One region of the Burkholderia sp. NRF60-BP8 genome, then DNA from elsewhere that is predicted to be linked to it. Evidence: riboswitches for the same ligand, from Rfam matches in the RefSeq annotation. Region 1 holds a riboswitch; each other region holds the start of a gene.
What was found. Region 1 has a riboswitch for cobalamin ahead of WS54_RS25825 (FecCD family ABC transporter permease). Riboswitches for the same ligand answer to the same signal wherever they lie in the genome.
Positions count from the first base shown of each region.

Region 2: another riboswitch for cobalamin. It lies ahead of cobG (precorrin-3B synthase); the one in region 1 lies ahead of WS54_RS25825 (FecCD family ABC transporter permease).
Region 3: another riboswitch for cobalamin. It lies ahead of cobA (uroporphyrinogen-III C-methyltransferase); the one in region 1 lies ahead of WS54_RS25825 (FecCD family ABC transporter permease).

Region 1 is NZ_CP013373.1:2,654,616-2,660,679, forward strand. Features, by position in the region: gene WS54_RS25820 (ABC transporter ATP-binding protein) at 1-502, opposite strand, end outside; gene WS54_RS25825 (FecCD family ABC transporter permease) at 499-1,497, opposite strand; cobalamin riboswitch at 1,658-1,905, opposite strand; gene WS54_RS25830 (ATPase) at 2,060-2,410, shown strand; gene WS54_RS25835 (cell division protein ZapA) at 2,407-2,721, shown strand; RNA gene ssrS (6S RNA) at 2,803-2,984, shown strand; gene WS54_RS25845 (EVE domain-containing protein) at 3,054-3,515, shown strand; gene WS54_RS25850 (SIMPL domain-containing protein) at 3,696-4,436, shown strand; gene lgt (prolipoprotein diacylglyceryl transferase) at 4,561-5,457, opposite strand; gene WS54_RS25860 (LysR substrate-binding domain-containing protein) at 5,547-6,064, opposite strand, start outside.
Region 2 is NZ_CP013373.1:1,783,879-1,789,942, forward strand. Features, by position in the region: gene cobG (precorrin-3B synthase) at 1-833, opposite strand, end outside; cobalamin riboswitch at 941-1,130, opposite strand; gene WS54_RS21635 (bifunctional cobalt-precorrin-7 (C(5))-methyltransferase/cobalt-precorrin-6B (C(15))-methyltransferase) at 1,333-2,595, shown strand; gene WS54_RS21640 (cobalt-precorrin-5B (C(1))-methyltransferase) at 2,595-3,683, shown strand; gene WS54_RS21645 (cobalt-precorrin-6A reductase) at 3,680-4,411, shown strand; gene cobM (precorrin-4 C(11)-methyltransferase) at 4,454-5,182, shown strand; gene WS54_RS21655 (MFS transporter) at 5,300-6,064, opposite strand, start outside.
Region 3 is NZ_CP013373.1:1,758,400-1,763,626, reverse strand. Features, by position in the region: gene WS54_RS21535 (TonB-dependent receptor) at 1-2,069, shown strand, start outside; cobalamin riboswitch at 2,138-2,376, shown strand; gene cobA (uroporphyrinogen-III C-methyltransferase) at 2,487-3,296, shown strand; gene WS54_RS21525 (cobalamin biosynthesis protein) at 3,293-3,670, shown strand; gene cobO (cob(I)yrinic acid a,c-diamide adenosyltransferase) at 3,705-4,307, shown strand; gene WS54_RS21515 (cobyrinate a,c-diamide synthase) at 4,310-5,227, shown strand, end outside.

The sequences.
Region 1 (6,064 bases):
GGCACAGCGTCGCGGCCAGCGCGACCCGCTGCCGCTCGCCGCCCGACAGCGACATCACGTCGCGCGACGCGAGCGCGCTCAGGTCGAACGTCGCGAGCGCATCGCGCGCGGCCGTGCGGTCGCCGTCGCGCTCCCAGCCCCAGCCGCCGAGATACGGAAAGCGGTTCAGCAGCACCGTATCGAACACGGTCGCGCTGAACGCATCGTGCAATTGCTGCGGCATCAGCGCGCGGCGCTGCGCGAGTTGCCCGGGACGCCACGCGGCAAGCGGCCGGCCGTCGATCTCGACGTGTCCGCCGGCCGGCGGCTGCAATCCCGCGAGCGTGGCGAGCAGCGTCGTCTTGCCCGCGCCGTTCGGTCCGGCGACACACCAGATCTCGCCGGGGCGGAACGCCTGCGTGAAGCGCTCGAGCAGCGTGCGCGCGCCGGCCTTCAGCGTCAGCTCGACGGCCCTGTAGCGCATGTCGCCGGCAGCGGCGTGCGGTGCGGCGGCGCCCGTCATCGCATCGGTCTCCTCAGCAACATCCACAGGAACACCGGCACGCCGATCAACGCGGTCATCGCGCCCACCGGCAATTGCGCGGGCGCGATCGCGGTGCGCGCCAGCAGGTCGGCCGCCATCACGCCGCCGCCGCCCGCAAGCATCGCGGCCGGCAGCAGCATCCGCTGGTCGTTGCCGAACGCGAGCCGCAACCCATGCGGCACGACGAGCCCGACGAAGCCGATCGTACCGGCCGTCGTCACGGCGGCCGCGGCGGCCAGCGACGCGACGAGATAGATCCGCACGCGCAGGCGTGCGACCGGCACGCCGAGCGCGAGCGCGGTCGCGTCGCCGCGCAGCAGCACGTTCAGTTGCGGCGCGGCCGGCAGCGCGACGCATGCGCTCAGCAACAGCGCGCCCCACGCGAACCACGGCGCCGTCGCGCCGTTCAGGTCGCCCGTCAGCCAGAAGATGATGCCGCGCAGCCGCGCGTCGGGCGCGAGCGACAGCAACAGCGTGACGAGCGCGCCCCACCCCGCCGCGATCACGACGCCCGTGAGCAGCAGCCGCGGCGAGGCGTCGCGCGATTCGCCGCGCCACAGCTCGCGCCTCGCGAGCCCGAGCACGAGCGCGACCGAGACGAGCGAACCGGCGAACGCCGACGCGTCGACGAGCCACCACGCGCCGCCCGCGATCATCGCGACGAGCGCGAAGCCGGCCGCGCCGCCGGACACGCCGAGCACGTACGGCTCCGCGAGCGGATTGCGCAGCAGCACCTGCAACAGCGCACCGGCCAGCGCGAGCAGCGCGCCGCACGCGAAACCCGCGAGCGCGCGCGGCAGGCGCAGCGTCCGGACGATATCGGCGAACAGGGTATCGCCGCCGTGCGGCACGAGCGACGCGAGCGCCTGCCACGGCGACATCGGCACGCTGCCGATCGACAGCGACGCGACGAACAGCAGCGCGACCGCGGCGGCCAGCGCGGCCCAGATCGCGGCGGCGCGCGCGGCGCTCATGCCGCGCCCGGCCGCGCGCACGACGCGCGGCACATCCGCTTGCGGGAGCCGGCCGGGCGCGACGGCGGCGCGTGGCGGACGATTGGGGTCGGCATCGAAGAAACGTTCCGTGAACCGTTGCGCGTCCCGCTTCCCCGCAGGCCGCGTGTCATGGAGCCCGTGCGGGCTCCCCGTCTCGGCCGGTATCCGGGCTGGCGGCGGTCCGGCTCGCCTTCCCGCGCGATGACGCGCAGTGGCCCGCGCCCGCATGCGACTGCATGCGAAACGCGCCCGAGCCGGCCTGCGTCACGCGACGCGGCCGCTTACCGTTGCGGGGGCAGCGCAGGTCGGCGCGCTCCTGGAGCCCGCACCCTGCTTCCCGTTTAACCGCGCGTCCTGCGCGCGAGCACCGAGGCGGCGCCAGTTTAGGAGCCGGTCGCGCGAGCGTCAAGGAAGCGTCCGGACCCGCGCGGGACGCGCCTATTCGCGGCAAGAAGCAGGGGTGTTACGACTGGAAACGTTACAGATGTCGGATTGCGCGTTATTCCGCGCTAAAATGCTGGGTCTTTAGAGGACGCAGCAAATGCTCAACGAACTCGAAACCCTATCTCAAAATATTGGCCGTCTGATTTCGCTGAACAAGCGCTATCACTCGGAACGGCTCGCGCTCGAGGAGCAGGTCGCGCAATTGCGCGCGGAAGCGGACACGGTCCGCGCGGAGCTCGCGCAGCTGCGCGACGAACGCAATGCGCTCGCGGCCGAGCGCGACACGTTGTCGGCGAAGATCGACGACGCCCAGGTGAAACTGAACGCGATTCTCGAAAAGCTGCCGCGCTCGAAGGGCGCGGAGCAAGCCGACAACCAGCTCGACCTGCTGGATGCGCAGGCGCGCACGGATGGCGATGACACGGCCAGCCACGGAGAACATGCATGAGCACCAAGCAGATCGAAGTCTCGATTCTCGGTCAGCCCTATCGGCTCGCCTGTTCGGCCGAGACCGAAGCGGCGCTGCTCGAAGCGGTCGCGCGCGTCGACGCCGAAATGTCGAAAATCCGCTCGAACAGCTCGGTGCGCGGCACCGATCGCATCGCGGTGATGGCGGCGCTGTCGCTCGCATCGGAATTGCTGCGGCTGCAAACGAGCGTGCGGCATGGTGAAGCGTTTCCGGCGGAGGAAATCCGTCGTACAATGCACCAGATGAACGAACAGCTCGGCGCGGTGCTCGCACAGCACGAGACGCAGTAACGTTTCAAACGATGCGTCGATTCCCCTTGATCTCGACGGTCAACGGTGGTCAAATTGGCGCATCGAATCACAGTTCAGTCAGCTTCCCTGCCTGGTTCGCCAAGGTCATATATTCCTTGAACCAATGCCATGTGCACGGTTGCGGAAATTTGTAGCACGGGCGCGCGCGTCACTCTGTCTGATGTACCCGAAGTGCTGCTAACTGCGACCAATTCTGAACCTCAGGTTCAGGATGCCGGCCTAGCGGCCAAGGTGGGGGCCTATCCAACGGCATCGGGCAAGTCCCGGTGCCGTTTTCTTTTGTAGCAGCCTTTTCTGCGTCGACCACGACCATGCAATACTGGCTGATGAAGTCCGAACCGGACGAAGCAAGCATCGACGATCTCGCCGACGCACCGCAGCGCTCGCTGCCGTGGACGGGTGTGCGCAACTATCAGGCGCGCAATTTCATGCGCGACACGATGAAGATCGGCGACGGCGTGCTGTTCTATCACTCGAGCTGCCCCGAGCCGGGCATCGCCGGGCTCGCCGAAGTCTCGTCGACGCCCTACCCCGATCCCACGCAGTTCGATCCGAAAAGCCCCTATTACGACCCGAAATCGACGCAGGAAGCGCCACGCTGGCTGCTCGTCGACGTGCGCTTCGTGAAGAAGTCTCCGCTCGTGCCGCTCGCCACGCTGCGCGAGCACGACGAACTCGCCGACATGCGCGTGCTCGCGCGCGGCAACCGGCTGTCGATCACGCCCGTCACGCGTGCGGAATGGCGATTCATCACCGAAAAGCTGATGAAGTAGGCGCGCGCCAAAGGTCAAATCCGGTCAGTACGCGCGACCGTAACGGAACTCGCGGCACTGTCGCGCAGCCTAAGCAACCACTGCCGGCCGAACGGGCCGGCCGTCGTTTTTTCGTTGCGCGGTACGCCCGCGTCGCGCACGCGTAACCCGCGTGCGCGCCCTCGCACAAGGAATCCAACAATGACCAAGAAATCCGCACTCGCGCTGTCGCTCGCCCTCGCCGCCGCCGTTCCCGTCGCGCTGACGCTCGCGTCGCCCGCCGCGCACGCCCAGGCGGTGAACCCGCACTTTCCGGAGCCGGCCGGCGTGCTGTCGCTTTCGTCGCAGGCCAGTGCCGACGTGCCGCAGGACATCATCCACATCACGCTGTTCTACGAGCAGCAGGCCAAGGATCCGGGCAGCCTCACCGCGCAGCTGAACCAGCGCGCGGACGCGGCCCTGTCGCAGGCGAAGGGCGTGTCGGGCGTCACCGCGCACACGGGCGCGTTCTCCGTGTATCCGAGCACCGATCGCGACGGGAAGATCTCCGCATGGCGCGGCCGCACCGAGGTCGCGCTCGAATCGCGCGATTTCGCCGCGGCGTCGAAGCTGGCGGGCCAGTTGTCGAACCTGATGCAGGTCGCGAACGTCGAGTTCTCGCTGTCGCCGGAAGCGCAGCGCACGGCCGAGCAGAAGCTCACGACCGAAGCGATCAAGTCGTTCCGCGCCCGCGCGGACGAAGCCGCGAAGGCGTTCGGCTACAGCAGCTACACGATCCGCGACGTGAACGTCGGCAGCGGCCGCAACGTGCAGCCGTACCCGCGCATGATGGCGATGGCCGCGGCGCCGATGGACAGCGCGAAGATGAGCGCGCCGATCGCGGTCGAAGGCGGCAAGGCCACCGTGTCGGTCACCGTCAACGGCTCCGTGCAGATGAAGTAACGCGCATCGCGCGGCTGCAGGAAACGAAAAACGCCGGCCCGAGGGCCGGCGTTTTTTTATGCGCGTCCGGGTATCGATGCACGCGCCGATCGCGTATGCATCGATACCGCGTCATGCAGCCACGTCACGCAGCCGCATTCGCGTTCGCCGCGCGGCGGCGATACGCCCAGACCATCAACGCGATCCCCGCGAGAATCATCGGCAGCGACAGCCACTGCCCCATCGACAGGCCGAGCGCGAGCAGCCCGAGGAAGTCGTCCGGCTCGCGCGCAAACTCGACCGTGAAACGCGCGAGGCCATAACCGATCAGGAACAGCGCGGATATCGCACCCATCGGCCGCGGCTTGCGCGCGAACAAGAACAGCACGAAGAACAGCGCGATCCCCTCGAGCGCGATTTCATAGAGCTGCGAAGGATGGCGCGGCAGCATCTGGTATTGCATGAACACGTCGGCGAGATGCCACTTCTCGACGAGCTCCGGATGTTTCGGCAACCAGGCCGCGTCGTCGCGCATCGCGCCCGGGAACAGCATCGCCCAAGGCGCCGTCGGATCGGTCACGCGGCCCCACAGTTCGCCGTTGATGAAGTTGCCGAGACGCCCGGCCGCCAGCCCCGTCGGCACCATCGGCGCGACGAAATCGGTGACCTGGAGCCAGTGCCGCTTGCGCTGCCACGCGAACAGCATCATCGCGAGCGTCACGCCGAGGAAGCCGCCGTGAAACGACATGCCGCCTTCCCACACCTTGAACACGTCGAGCGGATGCGAGAAGTAGAAACCGGCCTTGTAGAACAGCACGTAGCCGAGCCGGCCGCCGAGCACGGTGCCGAGCACGCCGTAGAACATCATGTCGTCGATGTCCTTCGCGGTCCAGCCCTGCGCCGCGACATGCGGCAGCTTCAGGCGGATCCGGCCGACGACGATCGCCGCGATGAAGCCGACGAGATACATGAGGCCGTACCAGCGCACGGCCAGCGGCCCGAGATGGATCGCAACGGGGTCGAAATTCGGGTGAATGATCATGGATTAGCGAAGAAGTTTTCGAATACGGTACGGCCGTCGCACGCGCGCAGCACCGCGCGTTGGACGGCGCCCGCACGCCATCGTTCACGTCATGCGGCAAGACCCTGCGCGCGCACGACGTCGATGAACCCGGCAAGCACGGGGCTCACGTCGTCGGTACGCCACACGAGGCCCGTCTCGACGAGCGGCGCGTGGCCGGCGAGCGGCCGGTAGACCACGCCGGTGCGCCGCAGGTTACGCAGCGATTGCGGCACCAGTGCGACGCCCATGCCGGCCGACACGAGGCTGACGATCGTCTGCATCTGGATTGCTTCCTGACCGATGCGCGGGGTTTCCCCCGCCGCGCCGTAGCAGCCCGTAATGATGTCATAAAAGCCGGGCGCCAAACGACGCGGAAAGATCACGAGCGGCAACGCGGCGACGTCGGCAAGCTGCACCGGCTCGTCCTCGGGCGCGTCGGAAGCCGTACTCGGCATCGCGACCACCAGCGGCTCGCGTACGACGGGCAGGTACGACAAGCCGGCCGCGTGACGCGGCGGCACGGGCGGAATGACGAGCCCGGCGTCGATGCGCCCGGCGACGAGTTCGTCGATCTGCACGTCGCTCG
Region 2 (6,064 bases), 870 kb from region 1:
TCGCGCGACGGGCGGGCGCCGAAACGCAGCGCTGGGTCGACGCGCGTGCGCCGCCAGCCGGCAAGCGCCGGATCGGCCGCGAGCGGGAAGGGCAGGTAGTGTTGCGCGCGCGCGAGCAGCGTGGGCTCGCCGCACGTCGCAAGCAATGCGCGCATCCGCGTGACGTCGGCCGGCGCGAGATCGAGGAACGCGAGCAGCAGCGCGCGAACCAGTGCCACGCCCTGATCGACGGACACGTCGACCGAAGCGGGCCGATCGCCGTGCGCCACCGGCGGACAGCCGGCCAGCCCCGCCGCCAGGCGTACCGCGCCGTCGCCGCGGCGCCACGCGGCCAGCCAGATGTCGTGCTGATGATCGAGCGCCGCGACCGTTTCGCCGCCGTCGAGCTGAATCGAGAATTTCGGCGACAATTCGCCGCGACGCGGCTCGCTCGCGAGCATGTCGAGCAGCGGCACGGCGAGCGCGTAACTATCGACGAGTGCGGCGGGGTCGTGCCCGGCGAGCGGGCTCAACATCACGTTGCGGACGTCGTCGCTCGCCGCGAGCGCGGCCGCATTGACGATGGTGGCGTCGTCGGCGCTTGCGCGCGGGCCGAGCCCCGCATCGAGCAACGCGCGCGCCAGCGCATCGGCCGCGCCGTCGCGAATGCCGCGCAGCTGGAGATTCGCGCGATTGGTCGCATCGATCGCGCCGGAGCCGTACAGGCGCGCGGCGGCGGCGATCGCGCGCGCCTGGCGCGCGTCGAGCCGGCCGCCCGGCAGCTTGATCCGGCACAGCCCGCCGTCGGCGGCCGCGACCACGCGCACGAGCCCCGGGCAGGCCGACGGGCGCACGACGGACGACGCAGGAATCGAATCGGGAACGGAACTCAACGGGATAGCGCAACAGTGTGGCGCCGCGGCCAACGCATCGGTACACCCCGCCCGACGCCGACTGGCACGCACGCACTTTCTGGCCGGCAGGTCTCCTGGCTGACAGGTCGGCGCCGGCTCCCGGCCTTCCCGGTGAAACCAGTGGCATGAGGGGGGATCGGCTCGCTGTCTACAGTTGCGGGGGCAGCCACAGCGGCGCGCGGTGCGCCCTGTGTTCCCTCTTCGGCCCCGAAGGGCACCGGCGAACGAACGGCCGTAGGATACCCGATTTCGGCCGCGATTCGCGACCGGCTGGCCGTTCGCGGCGGGCGGCGCAGGCAATGCCCGGGGGCGAGCGGGCGGCCGGATGAAACGCGGAGTGGAACACGGTACCATGCCGTTTTTCGCCATGCGGACGGCCGCATCGGCGCTTTCGGGGCCGCGCGGCGACACGATGAAATCGAACGATGGGGAAGGGTGGATGACGGCGTGGCTGACGGTAGTGGGCATCGGCGACGACGGTTACGCGGGGCTCGGACGCCACGCGCGGCGCGCGCTGCTCGACGCGACGCGCGTGGTCGGCGCGAAACGGCATCTCGACATGCTGCCCGCACGGCTGCGCGCGACGCGCGAAGCATGGCCGTCGCCGTTCGACCTGTCGGGGCTGCTCGCACGCCGCGGCGCGCCCGTGTGCGTGCTCGCGAGCGGCGACCCGATGCTGTTCGGCGTCGGCGCGACGCTCGCCCGTGTGCTTTCTCCCGACGAATGGCGCGTGCTGCCCGCGCCGTCGTCGCTGTCGCTCGCGGCCGCGCGCCTCGGCTGGGCGCTGCAGGACGTGGGCGCGGTCTCGCTCGTCGGGCGGCCGCTCGCGACGCTGGCGCGCCATCTGCTGCCGGGCCGGCGCCTGTTCGTGCTGAGCGCCGACGGCCGCACGCCGGCCGCCGTCGCGGCCGAACTCGCCGCCCGCGGTTTCGGGCCGACGCGCGTCAGCGTGTTCGAACACCTCGGCGGCCCGCTCGAGCGACGGATCGATGGCCTCGCGCAAGACTGGAACGTCGACGAAGCCGCCGCGCTCAATCTCGTCGCGCTCGACTGTCAGGCGGGCCCCGACGCACCGCGCCGCGCGCTCACGCCCGGCCTGCCCGACGACGCGTACCGTCACGACGGCCAGCTCACCAAGCGCGACCTGCGCGCGATGACGCTCGGGCGACTCGCGCCCGCGCCCGGCGAACTGCTGTGGGACGTCGGCGCCGGCAGCGGCTCGATCGGCATCGAATGGATGCGCGCGCATCCATCGTGCCAGGCGATCGCGATCGAAGGGCATGCGGAGCGGCAGCGCTTCATCGAACACAACCGCGAGACGCTCGGCGTGCCGGGCCTGCAACTCGTCGCGGGCCGTGCGCCCGCTGCGCTCGCGGGGCTCGCCGCGCCCGACGCGATCTTCATCGGCGGCGGCGCGACGGCGCCCGGCGTGCTCGACGCGTGCTGGGCGTCGCTGAAACCCGGCGGGCGGCTCGTCGCGAACGCGGTCACGCTGCAGGGCGAGATGGCGCTCGCCGCGTGGCGCGACGTGCACGGCGGCACGCTCACGCGCGTGTCGCTCGCGCATGCCGAACCGCTCGGCCGCTTCGACACGTGGCGACAACCGCTGCCGGTCACGCTGTACGACGTGCGCAAGCCCGACGCGGCCGATACGGCCGGCTCGTCGACCCCGTCGAATCCGTCGAACGCAACGGACGCGTGATGCGCGACGAAACGCCCGAACAGCCCGCGCCGCTGCGCTTCGGCTACACGACCGGCAGTTGCGCGACCGCGACGTCGCTCGCGGCCGCGCGACTGCTGCTCGCGGGCCACGCGGACGACGCGGTCGAGATCGTGCTGCCGAAGGGCCAGCGCGTGATGATGCGGCTCGAATTCTGCCGCGCCACGGCCGACGGCGCCGAAGCCGGCACGATCAAGGATGCCGGCGACGATCCGGACGTCACGCACGGCGCGCTGATCTTCGCGCGCGTCGCGCTCGCGGCGGCGTCCGGCGTGCGCTTTCATGCGGGGCCGGGCGTCGGCACGGTCACGCGGGCGGGGCTCACGCTGCCGGTCGGCGAGCCGGCGATCAACCCGGTGCCGCGCCGGATGATGACCACGCACCTGGAAGCGCTCGCCGCCGAGCACGGCTACGCGGGCGGCTTCGACGTGACGATCGGCGTCGACGGCGGCGAGGCGCTCGCGCTGAAGACGATGAACCCGCGCCTGGGCATCGTCGGCGGGCTGTCGATCCTCGGCACGACCGGCATCGTGCGGCCGTTCTCGTGTTCGGCCTATATCGCGTCGATCCATCAGGGCATCGACGTCGCGCGAGCGAACGGCATCGCGCACATCGCCGCCTGCACCGGCAACGCGAGCGAGGACGCGATGCGCGCGCACTACCGTCTGCCCGACATGGCGCTGATCGAGATGGGCGACTTCGCGGGCGCGGTGCTCAAGCACCTGCGGCGCGCGCCGGTCGCGCGTCTGTCGATGTGCGGCGGCTTCGGCAAGCTGAGCAAGCTCGCGGCCGGCCATCTCGACCTGCACAGTCGCCATTCGAGCATCGATCTGCCGCTGCTCGCGCAATGGGCGGCCGAAGCCGGCGCGAGCGATGCGCTGCAGGCCGCGATGCGCGCCGCGAACACGAGCCAGGAAGCGTTGAAACTCGCGCAAACCGATGGCGTGCCGCTCGGCGATCTCGTTTGCGCCCATGCGTTGCAGGTGGCGCGCGACATCGTGCCGCCGTCGGTCGCGGTCGAGATGTTCGCGATCGACCGGCAGGGCCGCTTCGTCGGGGAGGCGCGATGAGCCCGCGCATTCTGCTGCTCGGCGGCACCGGCGATGCGCTGAAAATCGCGCGTGCGCTCGGCCCGCATCATGTTTATAGTCTCGCCGGCCTCGGCAAGACGCCCGACGATCTGCGCTGCGACGTGCGCGTCGGCGGTTTCGGCGGCGCAGCCGGGCTCGCCGCGTATCTTCGCGACGCCGGCATCGGCCTCGTGATCGACGCGACGCATCCGTATGCCGCGCAAATCAGCGCGAACGCCGCGGCGGCGACGCGCGACGCGGGCGTGCCGCTCTGGGCGCTGCGCCGCGCGCCGTGGACGCCGCAACCGGGCGACGACTGGCGGATGGTCGACGACTGGGCCGGCATCGAGGCCGCGCTCGCGCCGTTCAGGCGCCCGCTGTTCACGCTCGGCCGCGAACCGCTCGCGCATCTCGACACGATCCCGCCGCACCAGTTCTGGCTCGTGCGCTGCCTCGACGCGCATCCCGGCAACGCCCGCGCGCAGGTCGTCGCCGCGCGCGGGCCGTTCACGCCCGACGGCGAGCGCGCGCTGTTCGCGCTGGCGGGGATCGACGTCGTCGTCAGCAAGAACAGCGGCGGCGCGGCCACCGAGGCCAAGCTCGACGTCGCACGCGAACGCAGGCTGCCGGTCGTGATGCTGCGCCGGCCGCCGCTGCCCGATGCCGACCGTGCGTTCGACTCGGTCGCGGCGCTCGTCGACGCACTCGATCCGGCCGCGCGCGCCTGACGCGACGCAGCGGTCATCCCACGAATTGACGGAGAAATTTCGATGACGGTGTATTTCATCGGCGCCGGCCCCGGCGACCCGGAGCTGATCACGGTGAAGGGCCAGCGCCTCGTGCGCACGTGCCCGGTGATCCTGTATGCGGGCTCGCTCGTGCCGGCCGCCGTGCTCGACGGTCATCGCGCGGAGCAGGTCGTCAACACGGCCGAACTCGACCTCGATGCGATCGTCGCGCTGCTCGCCGCCGCGCATGCGAAAGGGCAGGACGTCGCGCGCGTGCATTCGGGCGACCCGTCGCTGTATGGTGCGATCGGCGAGCAGATCCGCCGCCTGAAAGCGCTCGGAATTCCGTACGAAATCGTGCCGGGCGTGACGGCCACGGCCGCGTGCGCGGCGGCGCTCGGCGTCGAGCTGACGCTGCCCGGCGTCGCGCAGACGGTGATCCTCACGCGCTTCGCGGGCAAGACGACGATGCCGGAAGGCGAAGCGCTCGGCTCGCTCGCCGCGCACCGCGCGACGCTCGCGATCCATCTCGGCGTGCGCCATCTCGCGCGCATCGTCGACGAAGTGCTGCCGCATTACGGCGCCGATTGCCCGGTGGCGGTGATCTATCGCGCGAGCTGGCCCGACGAGGAGCGCGTGACGGGCACGCTGGCCGACATCGTCGGCAAGGTGCAGGGCACGCAGATCGAGCGCACCGCGCTGATCCTGATTGGCCGCGTGCTCGACGCCGACGGGTTCGCGGATTCGACGCTGTACGCGAGCGCGGGCTGAACGCGCCCGCGCCGTGGAGCCGGGTATCTGGACGGGCCGCGAGGATATTGCCGGTGCGAGCATGCCGGGGACGACACCGGGCATGCAGGCACCCGCGCCGCTGGCCCGCGGCGTCGCTCAGGCCCGCGCGACGTGCCGCACCAGTTTTGGCGCAAACCCGGACGCGAGCACGAACAGCACGACACACAGGCACGCCATCGCGATCCATGCGGGCGTCAGGTCCGCGAGATGCTGGCGCACGATGCCGGCCGCGAATGGAAACAAGCCGGCGATCAAATAGCCGACACCCTGCACGAACCCCGTTAGCGACGCGGCATCAGCCGGCGTCGCCGCATGGTCGACCGTAACGATCAGCGACAGCGGAAACAGTGCGCCGATTCCCGCGCCAAGCAGCAGCGCGGCCGGCAGCGCGAGCGCATCGGGTGCGGCCAGCATCACCAGCAACCCGACGCATAGCGACGCGATCGCCGCATGCAGCGCGGGCCGGCGATCAGGCAGATGGTCGATCGTCGCGGAGATCGTCAGCCCCGCGACGACTTCCGCGAGCGTCACGCCGCCGAGCAGGCTGCCCGCCGCGGTCGGCGACCAGCCGAGCCGCATGTAGTACGGCGGCAGCCATGCGAGCACGAGCGTGTAGGCGCCCGTCGCGATGCCGAAGAACAGCGCGAGTCGCCAGGCGCGCGGCGAACGCGACGGCCGCGCGCCCGATCCGGATACCGGCCCGCCGGCCAACGCGTCGCCGCCACGGCTCGCCAGCGGCCACGCCAATGCGGCGAGCGCCGCCGGCAGCGCCCAGCCGGCGAGCGCGGCAAGCCAGCCCCAGCGCGCCGCCGCGAACGGCGCGACGACGCTCGCGAGCACCGCGCCGCCCATGATCGACGT
Region 3 (5,227 bases), 900 kb from region 1:
TTGCTCCCTGCCCTGCCCCGGCGGCCGAGTTCGACGACGAGCTGCCCGCGCTCGAGGTGCGCAGCCGACGCCATCCGAACGATCCGCGCGCCGAAAGCGTGAGCACGGCGACCCGCACCGCGAGCGATCCGCGCGACGTACCGCAAACCATCGACAGCGTCCCGGTCGAGGAAACGCTGTCCTATGGCGGCCGCACGCTTGCCGACGCGCTGGCCGGCGTGCCGGGTGTTTCCAATACGTCGGATACGCGCTTCGATGCGTTCCGCATCCGCGGCTTTTCCGCCGCGGGCGACCTGCTGCTCGACGGCATGCGAGACGACGCGCAATACGTGCGCAGTCTCGGCAATATCGAACGCGTCGAAGTGCTGAAGGGACCGGCCGCGGCGCTGTACGGGCGCGGCAGCGGCGGCGGCGTCATCAACCGGATCACCAAGCAGCCGTTGCCGGAAAACTTCGGACATGTGTCGGCGGCGACCGGAAGTTACGGACGGCTCGGCGCATCGGTCGATCTCAACCGGATGCTGTCGAGCGCATGGAGCATGCGGCTCAATGCGGGCCGCGAACACGCAGGCAGCTTCCGCGACCACGTCGACGGCACGCGCCAGTACGTCGCGCCGTCGATCAAATGGCAGGACGCACGGCGAAGCTGGCTGCTGCAGTTCGAATACGACACGTACCAACGCGTGCCCGATCGCGGCATGCCGGCGCCGGTCGCCGCGATCGACGCGGCCGGCAGGCCGATCGCGTTCTCGCTGCCGTCCGCGCCGCGCGCGACCTTCTTCGGCGCGGCGGACCGCGACACCGTCCGCGACAAGAACATGAACGGGCGCTCGGTCGTCACGTACGTGCTCGACGGCGACTGGACACTGCGCCATACACTGGGCGTGCTGGATTTGCACAGCACCTTCGACAATACCTACGTCACGCAAAGCTACGTCACGAAGCCGCGCGACTACCGGCGCGTGCAACGTGCGCGCTATCTGCAGGACATGACGCATCTCAACGTGCAGACCGGCGTCGAATTGAGCGGCAAAGTCGCGACCGGGCCCGGCTTGCATCACCTGCTGTTCGGCATCGAATACGGCTGGCAGAAACGCAGCCCGACGCTCTGGCAGGCCGATGCGGCGCCGGTCCCGATCACCGGACCGGATCGTCTCGCGCCGGCCGGCGCGGCGCCGCGCCCGTATGCGATGAACCGCCATCGCGTCAGCGACTACGCGATCTTCGCGCAGGATCGCATCGACCTCGGGCGAGCGTGGAAACTGCTCGGCGGCCTGCGCGCGGAACGCTTCGACGTCGATTCGACCAACGCGCTGAACGGGCTGCATGCGCGGCGCACGACGACGGCATGGAGCCCGCGGCTCGGCGTCGTGTGGTCGCCGGTTGGCGCGCACAGCGTGTATGCGTCGTACAGCAAGAGCTTCGCGCCGGTCGGCGGCGACCTGATCGGCATCACGCCGGACGCGCGCGGCAACGCCAACGATCTCGGCCCGCAATACAACCGCCAGTACGAGATCGGCGTGAAAAGCGACTGGCGCGATGGCGCACTGAGCACGACGCTCGCACTGTTCCAGCTCGATCTGTACAACCGCCGCGTCGCCGATCCGGTTCGGCCCGGGTTCTTCGACCTCAACGGCCTCGAGCGCAATCGCGGCCTGGAACTGGGCGTCGCCGGCCGGCTCGCGGGCGACTGGTTCGTTCGCGGCGGCATCGGCTGGCAACACGCACGGGTGGTCGACGCCGAGCCGAAGTACGCGGGCAAGCGGTCGGCGGGTGTGTCCGGGTCGAACGGCAGCCTGTTCGTCGGCCATGCGCCGCTGCGCGGATTTTTCGCCGAACTCGGGCTGGTGTACGAAGGGGCGCGTTACGCCGATCGCGACAACCTGCTCGAACTGCCCGCATACGTCCGCTGGGACGGCAAGGCCGGATATCGCACGCGCGACCTCGAGGTGACGCTGGCGGCCGTCAACCTGACCGATCGCGACTATTACGCGAATGCGACGGGCCTCGCGCAGATCATGCCCGGTTCGCCACGCACGTTCACGCTGACGGCGGCGTACAAGTTCTGACCTCGCGGGCCGCGCCGACGCCTCGCGCGACCGGTCCGCCGGGCAGCTCGCGCTTGGCACGCCTGTGCTATCGTATGCGCCGCGTTCGGTGCTCGCATGCGCATTCCGCGCATGCAGTTAAACGGGAAACAGGAGGCGGATGTCCGCCCGGCCTGTGCTGTCCCCGCAACGGTACGCCGCCCGCGCAACGCGCTTTTTTCGCACGTGCGCCCAGGCCGCCCGCGATGCCACTGCCCTTCGACCGGGCGGGAAGGCTGCGGTCTGGCAAGCGGCCAGCCCGGATACCGGCCGACGCAAGGGGCGAGCGCGATGCTCGCCGAACGCCCGGTCCGCGGGGGACGGATGGGGTGCGCATTCCACCCGCGTTCGCGCGGGTTTCGCCCGATCCGTCATGCACTGCCTGCTCGCCGGCCGCCGATGCGCCGCCCGCCTTCCCTGTTCCACTGTGTCGACACGGTGCGCGCCGTGCCGCGCGCGATGAGCCGCGCATGGCTCGTCGGCGCGGGCCCCGGCGACGCCGATCTGCTGACGCTCCGAGCCGTGCGCGCGATCGGCGCGGCCGACGTGCTGCTCGTCGACGATCTCGTGAACCCCGACGTGCTGCGCCATGCGCGCGCCGACGCGCTGATCGAGCACGTCGGCAAGCGTGGCGGCCATGCGTCGACGCCGCAGGCGGCGATCGTCGCCGCGCTGCTCGCGCACCTGCGCGCGGGCCGCAGCGTCGCGCGGCTCAAGGGCGGCGATCCGTTCGTGTTCGGCCGCGGCGGCGAGGAACTGGTCGCACTCGGCGCGGCGGGCTTTCCGGTGGAAGTCGTCAACGGCGTCACCGCGGGTATCGCCGCGCCGGCCGCGCTCGGCATCCCGGTCACGCACCGTGGCGACGCGCAGGGCGTGATCTTCGTCACCGGCCACGGCGCGGGAGCCGACGAGCCCGACTGGCGCGCGCTCGCGGCCACGCGCATGACGATCGTGATCTACATGGGCATCCGTCGCCTCGACGCAATTGCCGCGGCGCTGCGCGACGGCGGCCTGCCCGGCGATACGCCGTGCGCGGCGATCGAGAACGCCACGCGCCCCGAACAGCGCCACCTGCTCGCGACGCTCGATACGCTCGTCGAGCGTGTCGGTGCGGCCGGTATCGGTTCGCCGGCGATCGTCGTGATCGGCCGCGTCGCGGCGCTCGCCGACGATCCGGCGGTGCGTGCGGCGCTCGGCGGTTGCGCATGATGCGCGTCGCGCTCGGCATCGGCTTTCGCGCGGGCGTCACGGCCGCGCAACTCGATGCCGCGATCCGCGCCGCGCTCGCGCGCTACCCGGCCGCCGAACCGGCGCTCGTCGCGACGCTCGCCGACAAGGCACGCGCCCGGGCGCTGCGCACGCTGTGCGCACGCCGTGGCTGGCCGCTCGTCGCATTCGATGCGGCGCAACTCGCGAGCCGTCCGGAACTGGCCGCGAGCGGCCCGTCCGGCGCCGCGCTGGCGCGCTTCGGCATCGCGGGCGTGGCCGAGCCGTGCGCGCAGCTCGCCGCGCCGCACGGCCGGCTGCTCGGCCCCAAATCCATCCGGGACGGCGTGACGGTCGCGCTCGCCGGCCCGCTCTGAACCCGTTGTTTCGCTTTCGACAGGACGATTCCCGATGAAGACCGATTCCGAATCCCATCAGCGGATGGCCGAACGCCGCCGCGCCGGCCACGAGAAGAAGCAGGCCGCCGCCACGCAGGAAAAGGGCCTGCTGATCGTTCACACCGGCAACGGCAAGGGCAAGAGCACGGCCGCGTTCGGGATGGCCGTGCGCGTGCTCGGCCACGGCATGCGGCTCGGCGTCGTGCAGTTCATCAAGGGGGCGCTGCACACGTCCGAGCGCGACTTCCTCGGCGCGGTCGCGCAATGCGATTTCGTGACGATGGGCGACGGCTATACGTGGAACACGCAGAACCGCGACGCCGATATCGCGACCGCGCGCAAGGGCTGGGACGAGGCGCGCCGGATGATCGACAGCGGCGACTACCGGATGGTGATCCTCGACGAGCTGAACACCGTGCTGAAGTACGAATACCTGCCGCTCGACGAAGTGCTCGCGACGCTCGTCGCGCGTCCGGCGTCGGTGCACGTCGTCGTCACCGGGCGGCACGCGCCCGATGCGCTGATCGATGCGGCCGATCTCGTCACCGAAATGCGGCTCGTCAAGCATCCGTACAAGGAGCAAGGCGTGAAGGCGCAGCGCGGCGTGGAGTTCTGAGCATGCCGGCCTGCCCCGCGCTGTTCGTCAGCGCACCCGCGTCGGGCCAGGGCAAGACGTCGGTGACGGCCGGCCTCGCGCGGCTGCACCGCCGGCTCGGCCGCCGCGTGCGCGTGTTCAAGACCGGCCCCGATTTTCTCGATCCGATGCTGCTCGAACGCGCGAGCGGCGCGAGCGTGCATGCGCTCGACCTCGGAATGGTCGGCGAGGCCGGCTGCCGCGCCCTGCTCGCCGAGGCCGCGCGCGACGCGGACCTGATCCTGATCGAAGGCGTGATGGGGCTGTTCGACGGCACGCCGAGCAGTGCCGATCTCGCGGCCGCGTTCGGCGTGCCGGTCGTCGCGGTGATTTCGGCGAAGGCGATGGCGCAGACGTTCGCGGCGATCGCCTTCGGGCTCGCGCGGTTCCGGCCGGGATTGCCGTTTCACGGCGTGCTGGCCAATCGCGTCGGCTCGGCCCGGCACGCGCAATTGCTGCAACAGGCGTTGCCCGACGAGTTGCGCTGGCTCGGACACGTGCCGGCCGATGCGGGCATCGCGCTGCCGGAGCGGCATCTCGGCCTGCATCGGCCGGCCGATATCGACGATCTCGACGCGCGGCTCGATCGCGCGGCCGACGTGCTCGCGCAGACGGCGCTGGCCGACTTGCCGCCGACCGTCGCGTTCGCGGAACCGGACGCGGCCGCGCCGCTGCCGCGCGCGCTGGCCGGCAAGCGGATCGCGGTGGCGCGCGATGCGGCGTTCTCGTTCATCTATCCGGCCAATCTCGCGCTGCTGGATGCGCTCGGTGCGACGCTGCGATTCTTCTCGCCGCTCGCCGACGAACCCGTGCCCGACGATTGCGATGCGCTGTTTTTGCCGGGCGGCTATCCGGAACTGCATGCGGCGACGCTTGCCGGGAATGCCGCGACCGCGCGGACG